One region of the Bacillus siamensis genome, then DNA from elsewhere that is predicted to be linked to it. Evidence: riboswitches for the same ligand, from Rfam matches in the RefSeq annotation. Region 1 holds a riboswitch; each other region holds the start of a gene.
What was found. Region 1 has a riboswitch for S-adenosylmethionine ahead of ABDB98_RS18490 (5-methyltetrahydropteroyltriglutamate--homocysteine S-methyltransferase). Riboswitches for the same ligand answer to the same signal wherever they lie in the genome.

Region 1 (2,199 bases):
CAGTTATTTTGCATATCGCAGGATTTTTTAGGGTACTGAATAACACAAGGCAAACGAAAACACTGTATTAGTTAATTCGGCACTGTCAAAAAATAGTCGAAAAGTTATATAAACGATCATCACTTAGCAGCCGATACAATCTATAGAACCACAACAAGAGCAAAATCAACCGCAGATCATAGTCATTTTTACGGAAAATGTCTTTATTTTTTAAAAAAGTGACAATTGTTTGAATACTTTTCGTTTGTTTTTTCGTACAATAATAATACCAAAACTTTTTTTGGGAGGTATGTAAAATGATGCTACTTATTTTTGCTGCTTTGACAGGATACCTGGTTTTCTCTTTCAGTAAGGACAACCGCCGGAAAACGCCAAAGACAAGCCCGCTGGTGACAGCTGCCGACACGAATAACATCATTGATTTAAATGCGATCCGTCAGAAACGCCGGATGCCGCTATCATAAAAACGACAGCTGCCGCAAAATCGGCAGCCTTTTTTTGTGCACCCCTCCAATATGAAACCATCCGTCTCCTTTTTACGTACAACATAAAAAAGGAGTTTTTTTATGTATCATTTTTATATCAAAGAGCGGATGTTTACGTTTAAGAATCGGTTTCAAGTGTTTCTTGAAAGCGGAAAAGAAGTCTACAATGTTGAAGGAAAGCTGTTTTCTTTCGGTGATGAATTGAAGCTGACTGATTTGGACGGCCGCACGCTCGCCAGCGTCAGTCAGAAACTGATGTCGCTCGTTCCCCGTTACGAAATTTCCGTCGGCGGCAAGCCTGTATGCCAAGTCATCAAGAAAATGACGTTTTTCAAACCGAAATTTGAAATTTCCGGAGTCGGCTGGGATATTACCGGCGATGTGTGGGGACGGAATTTTCAAGTGACAGACGGGAAATCAAACCGGATGACCGTCACCAAATCATGGATGAGCTGGGGCGATTCTTATCATTTGGAGATTGAAAATGAAGAGGATATTGTTCTTTGTCTTGCGATCGCAATCGTAATAGATATGATTCTATTTGAGGGTGATAAATAAAAATATTTATCGAAATATATTGACAATATAAGATAATATACTAAGATTAAGAGTATTACAGTTTATTCTGAAAAATAGCATATTTCCTTATCAAGAGAGGTGGAGGGACTGGCCCTATGATACCCGGCAACCGCTGTTCAGCAGAATGGTGCTAAATCCTGAAGATAAGGTTGAGATTTGCGGACGCAAGCTCTTCCCTATCCAAGGGAAGAGCTTTTTATATTTCATTGAGGAAAGAAGGAATCGTTCATGTCACAGCAAAACACAGAACAACCATTGCACACTCTTCTTAGAAAAAACCCGCCGTTTCGCGCGGATCAGGTCGGAAGCCTGCTCCGGCCGGCGGCTGTGAAGCAAGCCCGCCTGCAAAGAGCGGCGGGTGAGATTTCGGCAGAACAGCTGCGCGAAATCGAAAACCAAGAAATCATCCGCAGCGTGAAAAAGCAGAAAGAAACCGGCCTCAATGTCGTGACTGACGGCGAATTCCGCCGGGCCTGGTGGCATTTTGATTTTCTCGAAAACTTAGACGGCGTCGAAGCGTTTACGCCAGATAGCGGCATTCAGTTTCACAATGTACAGACGAAAGCGCGCGGCATTAAAGTAACGGGAGATATTGATTTTTCTCAGCATCCGATGCTCGAAGATTATAAATTTCTTCACAGCATTGCCGGCGATGCTGTTCCAAAAATGACGATTCCAAGCCCGAATATGCTGTTTTTCCGCGGAAAATTGGAAAAAGCAGCGTATCAGAATGATTACAAACAATTTCAGCATGATGTTTCAAAGGCGTATAAAAAAGCGATTCAAGCTTTCTATAACGCCGGATGCCGCTATCTTCAGCTCGATGACACCGCATGGGCCGTTTTCTTATCGGAAGCGGGGCTTCGCCAGATTGAAGCATTCGGAACGACGCCGGATGAGCTGCGCAGGCTGTTCGCAGCTTCTATTAATGACGCCATTAAGGATCGTCCTGCCGACTTGAAGGTTACGATGCATATCTGCCGCGGCAACTTCCAGTCCACATGGACGGCTGAAGGCGGATATGATGCGGCGGCGGAAACGATTTTTGACGGGCTTGACCTTGACGGATTGTTCTTGGAATATGATGATTCCCGCTCCGGCGGCTTTGAACCGCTCCGTTATGTCAAACGCTCTG
Region 2 (2,199 bases), 860 kb from region 1:
ATGACGCGCTTTTCGAAAGATACAATGATAAATGTTTCCGAATGCGTGCCGTCCGTCTCCGGATCCGCTTTAAAATGCGGAGCTGAGAGAATGGTAAACGGCTGTGCTTTCGGGTCCCTTTCAGCCGTCTCCGGTCTGATAAACAGCTGGCGCGCGAACAGGTTGTGCCATGCAAATTCATTTACGACTGTAATCGGCAGTCTGTATTTTTCATCCGCGCCTGCGAATCCTTCAAAAACAAACAGTTCATCTCTCTGTTTTAAGTAGCTGACGACTTTGGCGTACAGCTTTTCAAACGCCTCTTCAGAAATGGGCTGGTTCACCGCGCCCCAATCAATTTGATTTTCTGTGCTTTTTTCACGAACGATAAATTTATCTTTAGGTGATCGCCCCGTATATGCACCGGTAGTGGCACGTACGGCGCCCGTAGATGTCAGTGTGCCTTCATTTCGGGTGATCACTTTTTCGGTAAGTTTTGGCGCCGATAAATTATGATGCACATTTGGACTTGCGAGTAATGCTTGAAGATCTGCAGTTAAATCAACTAATTTCATAAAACCCTTCCTTTGCCGGTTTATTTTTATTTCGCTGAATGTGGAATTAGTATAACACATATATAAAAATAGTCTATACTGTTTATTGTTTTTTGTTTGTGTTTTTCCATTGCTTCCTGAAATAAAGGCGCGTAATCGCTTTAATTCATATTGACACTTTCCGCCCTTTTACGATAAGATATTTCATTGAGCGGATACTCTTATCCCGAGCTGGCGGAGGGACAGGCCCGATGAAGCCCAGCAACCGGTTTCTCTGTAAAAAAGCAGGTGAATACACTGTGGGAAACCAAGGTGCTAACCTGATGCAAGGTTTAATATTTCCTTGAGCGATAAGAGTGAAAGGCACACAGACCAAACCCTTTCCTCGAGTGGAAAAGGTTTTTTTATTTCATAAAATATGCCAATTAACATTCTCTGATATAGTATGACATTGTATTAAGAGGGAGCGAGTTCCGTATCATATGAGAAGGTCTTTCAAAAGATCTTTTTTCAGGAGGAAAAGTGAATGAGTAAAAACCGTCGATTATTTACATCTGAATCTGTTACCGAGGGTCATCCGGATAAAATCTGTGACCAAATTTCTGACAGCATCTTAGATGAGATTTTAAAAAAAGACCCGAACGCGCGCGTAGCCTGTGAAACATCTGTAACGACAGGCCTTGTGCTGGTAAGCGGAGAGATTACAACATCAACATACGTTGACATTCCGAAAACAGTCCGTGAAACGATTAAAGAAATCGGCTACACACGGGCAAAATACGGATTTGATGCGGAGACTTGCGCTGTTTTAACATCAATTGATGAACAGTCTGCGGATATCGCGATGGGTGTCGATCAGGCTCTTGAAGCGCGTGAAGGCACAATGAGCGATGCTGAAATCGAAGCTATCGGAGCAGGTGACCAAGGCCTGATGTTCGGTTATGCGTGTAACGAAACGAAAGAGCTTATGCCGCTTCCGATCTCTTTGGCGCATAAATTGGCCCGCCGTTTGAGCGAAGTCCGCAAAGAAGACATTCTTCCGTACCTTCGCCCTGACGGAAAAACGCAAGTTACCGTTGAATATGATGAAAACAACAAGCCGGTCCGCATCGACGCGATCGTCATCTCAACTCAGCACCATCCGGAAATTACGCTTGAGCAGATTCAGCGCAATCTGAAAGAGCATGTCATTAACCCTGTCGTGCCTGAGGAACTGATTGATGACGAAACAAAATACTTCATCAACCCTACGGGACGTTTCGTAATCGGCGGTCCTCAAGGCGATGCGGGACTTACCGGCCGTAAAATCATCGTTGACACATACGGCGGATATGCACGCCACGGCGGCGGTGCATTCTCCGGTAAGGATGCGACGAAAGTAGACCGTTCAGCGGCTTACGCTGCGAGATACGTAGCGAAAAACATCGTGGCTGCAGGACTTGCTGATTCTTGTGAAGTGCAGCTTGCATACGCAATCGGCGTGGCACAGCCTGTATCTATTTCCATCAATACATTTGATACAGGAAAAGCTTCTGAAGAGAAACTGATCGAAGTCGTACGGAATAACTTCGACCTGAGACCTGCCGGCATTATTAAAATGCTTGATTTGCGCCGTCCGATCTATAAGCAGACTGCCGCTTACGGCCACTTCGGACGTCACGATGTG
Region 3 (2,199 bases), 1.3 Mb from region 1:
AACATGGTCGCCTTGGGATAAGAGCAGAAACGCCGTCGAAATCGCCGCCATTCCGGAGCTGAAAGCAAAACCTCTCGTTCCGCCTTCAAGACCTGCGATCGTTTCTTCAAGCGCTGTTCTTGTCGGTGTGCCGGAGCGGCTGTAATCATATGTTCCGAATTCTTCAAAGGAAGACTGATGAAATGTGGAAGCATGCTGAATCGGCACGCTGACGGCTCCGGTAGCTCCGTCTGTTTTAAATGGATTGTGCACGAGCTGGGTTTCCAGCGTCCAATTTTGATTACTCATATGACACGGCCCCCTCTTTTACTTGCTGTAATGCCTGCTTTACATCCCGCTTCAAATCTTCTGCATGTTCAATTCCCACTGAAAATCTCAGCAGACGGTTGCAGACGCCGTTTGCGATACGGATATCTTCCGGAATGTCCATGTGCGTCTGTGTCGCGGGGTATGTAACAAAGCTTTCCACCCCGCCGAGACTTTCTGCAAAACAGATCGTTTTCAGCGCCTTTAAAAACGGATTGACCCATTCCTCTTTTTGCAGCCTGAAAGACAGCATTCCGCCTTTTCCGGGATATAACACGTCGGCGATTTCTTCTTCCTGTTCTAAAAATGCTGCAAGTTCACGGGCGTTTTCTTCATGACGCTGCATTCTGAGCCCGAGTGTTTTCATCCCTCTCATTAAAAGCCACGAATCAAACGGCGGGAGAACGGCTCCGATCGCATTTTGGTGATTAAACATGATCTCGCCGAGCTCTTCATCCTTTACGACAGCAAGACCGGCAAGGAGATCATTGTGCCCGCCTAAATATTTTGTGGCGCTGTGAATGACGATATCGGCTCCCAGTTCAAGCGGGCGCTGGATGACCGGGGTATAAAACGTATTATCGACAATCAAGAGCAGGCCGGCTTCTTTCGTAATCCGGGCGATTTTTTCAATGTCGGCCTCCTGCATTAACGGGTTTGTCGGCGTTTCAACAAATACCGCTTTCGTGTTTTCCGTTATTTTGGAGCGTAAACAGTCTTCATCACTGAAATCATCGTAAATAAAGCTTAAGCCGTATTTTCTCCATTCATTTTCAAATAAACGGTATGTGCCTCCGTATAAATCGGAGGATACAATCAATTCATCTCCGCTTTTAAATAAAGCCATAATCGTTTGAATGGCTGCCATTCCCGAGCTGAAAGCAAAGCCTCTCGCACCGTTTTCCAACACGGCGATGGCGTCTTCAACGAGCTGGCGTGTCGGGTTTTTCGTGCGCACGTAATCAAAACCTGTAGATTCTCCTATTCCTCTATGTCGGTAAGCGGTGGACAGATAAATCGGCGGACTGACCGTTCCCGTTGCTTCTTCGCTTCTATTTCCAATTTGGGCTAATTTTGTTTCGACATGCTGCGTCATCAGTAAGCACCATCCTTTTTCAAAAATAAAAAAGCCCCCTCTTCATAAGAAGAAGGAGCTTTTCTCTTCCTCTTATCTTCCAAGCATGTGAATCGCTTGCTGGATTTAGCACCTTGGCACTTTGCCTTCCCGCGGCAAAGCAAACCGGTTGCTGAGGTTTCAAAGGGCCAGTCCCTCCACCTCTCGTGATAAGAATATTGTTTTGTATTTTCTGATTGTTCTATATTAACGCACTATAAAATGGATTTCAACAACTTTTTAATTTTCTGAACTCTCACAAGAAGTGCATCTGAAGAAAGAAATTTCTAATAATTCATGGTACAATAGGGAAAAACCATCAAGACAAGAAGCGGCCTGGAGGAATGCGAAGTGGCACCGAAAACCGGAATCATTCATGAGAAAAAACTTTTCTCTCATGAGCTTGAAGAAGAAATGACCGTTTTGGTCTACCTGCCCAACACTTACTCCCCCCTGTATAAATATCATACGGTCATCGCCCAGGACGGCCATGATTATTTCAGATTAGGGAGAATCGGGCGGCAGGCGGAAGAGCTCATGGCAAAAGGGGAAATTGACCGCTGCATCATTATCGGCGTCCCATATAAAAATGTGCGGGAGCGAAGAAACACATACCATCCCGAAGGCTCTAAGTTCGCCTCATATAAACGGTTTATCGCAAATGAGCTCGTCCCTTTTATCGACAAAGAATACCCGACTTATCAAGTCGGATACGGACGCACCATGATCGGGGATTCCCTCGGCGGAACCGTCTCGCTCATGACGGCGATTGACTATCC
Region 4 (2,199 bases), 1.2 Mb from region 1:
TGCATGTAATATGGACGAGAGAACGGATATCAAGGCGTTCTTTCAGCAATGAACCGCAGGCGGCATTGCTGATTCTCGGTGTCGCCAATGAATTGTCGGCGAGCGTCAGTGCTTCTATGCCGGTTTCCTTTAATTCTGCCGCCGCTTGCAGAAATTTGTCAAAATTCAATTTTTTCGGCGGGTCAAGCTCTACGATAATTGACCGTTTTTGCGCGGCGATTTCGTTTAAACCCGGCTCGGTCCGTTCATCCCGGACTGAGATGACTTCTTCTTCCCGCCTGATTTTCACTTCTTTATCAGTGACCGGTGAAAGTCCGCGGACCGCTTCAGCCATGGCTCTGATATGGTTGGGCGTCGTGCCGCAGCAGCCGCCGATAATGCGAGCGCCCTGAGTGCGGAATTGTACGGCGCTTTCCCGGAAATAGGCATCGTCCGTATCATAAACAAGCCGGCCTTCTTCTAACGACGGAAGGCTGCTGTTCGGATAGACCGATAAATAAGCGTCACGGAAAATCGGCACTTCTGTCAGCGCTTCAATCATGTGGTACGGGCCGAGCCGGCAATTGATTCCCGTTATATCAGCGCCGAGATCGGCAATTGATCTGAGAGCTTCCCGAAGCGGCGTTCCGTCCTGAAGCACGCCCTGTTCGTGCATGGATACGTTCAGCATGATCGGAAGTTCCGTTTCTTTTCTGGCGATCTTCAGCACTTCGCGCGCCTCTTCTAAATCATAGTATGTTTCCAAAAGCAGGCCGTCCGGCTCTTCGTGCAGCAATAAATAAAGCTGCTCCCGAAAGCTGCGTTTAATCTCTTCAAGGCTGTAGGCGTTTTTGTTAAAGGTGCGGATGCCGCCCATCGTTCCCAATACATAAGCGCCGTCTGAGGAAGCGCGCGCGATTTTGACCGCTTCCTGATTGATTTTTTTCGTTTCATCCTCAAGGCCGTATCTGGAGAGCTTAATAAAATTCGCGCCGTACGTGTTCGTCTGGATGATGTCTGCACCTGCTTCCACGTATGCCTTATGTATCCGCTTGATCTCATCGGGCTTAGATACATTCAGTTCCTCAAAACATCTGTCAATGCCGTAGGAGTAGAGGAGAGTGCCCATCGCGCCGTCTCCGATTAAAATCCGTTCTTCTAAGTCTTGTAATAGTCCCATTGTTTGCCTCCTTCATCACATTCAGCAAGGAAAAAAGAGAAATAAAAAAAGTCTTCTTAAGAAGAAGACTTTGTAATCATTTGTCTCTCTTCTTATCTTCCAAGCTGTTTTTAGCTTGCTGGATTTAGCACCTTGGTCATGGTTTGGGTAAACCACTACACCGGTTGCTGAAGCGTCGTCGGGCCAGTCCCTCGGCTTCTCTTGATAAGAACGTTCATGTAATTGTCATGGGTTTCCAAAACTTAACTGTGAAAATCCCTTTCTCCAAATTTACCGAAAATAGAGACAATAATCAATAGGAATCACATAATTTATCTAAAATTAATAAATTGAACGTCAATCGGCAGGTCTGTTCCGCGGACAGCTGCAATAATCTGCTGCAGATCATCTTTATTTTTTCCGGTGACGCGCACTTGGTCGTCCTGAATCTGTGACTTAACCTTCAAGCCGGAGTTTTTAATCACCGCGTTGATTTTTTTGGCGTTGTCTTTATCAATGCCTTGTACAAGCTTCGCGCGCTGGCGCACCGTGCCTCCCGATGCATTTTCGATTTTGCCGTATTCAATGTTTTTCGTCGGCACGTCCCGTTTAATCAGCTTGCCGCTCAGCACATCCTTGAGCTGATTCAATTTAAACTCATCATCAGAAATCAGAACAAGTTCTTCCTTTTCTAAAGTCACATCGCTTTTAGATCCTTTAAAGTCATAGCGCGTGCCGATTTCTTTCAGCGTCATCTGAATCGCATTCTGCACTTCAGGAAATTCAACTTTGGATACAATATCAAAAGAACTTTCTTTTGCCATGAGAAAACCTCCTATAACATTTCACTTATGTGTTGATTATAGTAGAATAAAGAGAAATGTCCAACAGCACAAAGCATGAATTTGTGCGAATTGGAAAAAATGAGAAAAACATCAGCCTCTGACGGGCGAAGCAGGAAGGACGATAACATGAAACCAGGGCAGCAGCTCATGCTTAGTATAGATCACCAGACCGATTTCGGTTATTTTTTAACGGACGGCGAGGATATGGTTCTTTTA

Region 2: it holds a riboswitch for S-adenosylmethionine, as region 1 does, so the genes downstream of both, metK (methionine adenosyltransferase) here and ABDB98_RS18490 (5-methyltetrahydropteroyltriglutamate--homocysteine S-methyltransferase) in region 1, are expected to answer to the same signal.
Region 3: it holds a riboswitch for S-adenosylmethionine, as region 1 does, so the genes downstream of both, ABDB98_RS05880 (methionine biosynthesis PLP-dependent protein) here and ABDB98_RS18490 (5-methyltetrahydropteroyltriglutamate--homocysteine S-methyltransferase) in region 1, are expected to answer to the same signal.
Region 4: it holds a riboswitch for S-adenosylmethionine, as region 1 does, so the genes downstream of both, ABDB98_RS05435 (bifunctional homocysteine S-methyltransferase/methylenetetrahydrofolate reductase) here and ABDB98_RS18490 (5-methyltetrahydropteroyltriglutamate--homocysteine S-methyltransferase) in region 1, are expected to answer to the same signal.

Annotation. Positions count from the first base shown of each region.
Region 1 is NZ_CP155579.1:3,721,604-3,723,802, forward strand. Features, by position in the region: gene ABDB98_RS18480 (hypothetical protein) at 297-464, shown strand; gene ABDB98_RS18485 (LURP-one-related/scramblase family protein) at 567-1,043, shown strand; SAM riboswitch class I at 1,128-1,214, shown strand; gene ABDB98_RS18490 (5-methyltetrahydropteroyltriglutamate--homocysteine S-methyltransferase) at 1,293-2,199, shown strand, end outside.
Region 2 is NZ_CP155579.1:2,863,741-2,865,939, reverse strand. Features, by position in the region: gene pckA (phosphoenolpyruvate carboxykinase (ATP)) at 1-554, opposite strand, end outside; SAM riboswitch class I at 752-890, shown strand; gene metK (methionine adenosyltransferase) at 1,060-2,199, shown strand, end outside.
Region 3 is NZ_CP155579.1:1,127,931-1,130,129, reverse strand. Features, by position in the region: gene metC (cystathionine beta-lyase) at 1-288, opposite strand, end outside; gene ABDB98_RS05880 (methionine biosynthesis PLP-dependent protein) at 281-1,402, opposite strand; SAM riboswitch class I at 1,472-1,597, opposite strand; gene ABDB98_RS05875 (esterase family protein) at 1,772-2,199, shown strand, end outside.
Region 4 is NZ_CP155579.1:1,051,429-1,053,627, forward strand. Features, by position in the region: gene ABDB98_RS05435 (bifunctional homocysteine S-methyltransferase/methylenetetrahydrofolate reductase) at 1-1,159, opposite strand, end outside; SAM riboswitch class I at 1,249-1,370, opposite strand; gene ABDB98_RS05440 (YajQ family cyclic di-GMP-binding protein) at 1,471-1,962, opposite strand; gene ABDB98_RS05445 (CvfB family protein) at 2,062-2,199, shown strand, end outside.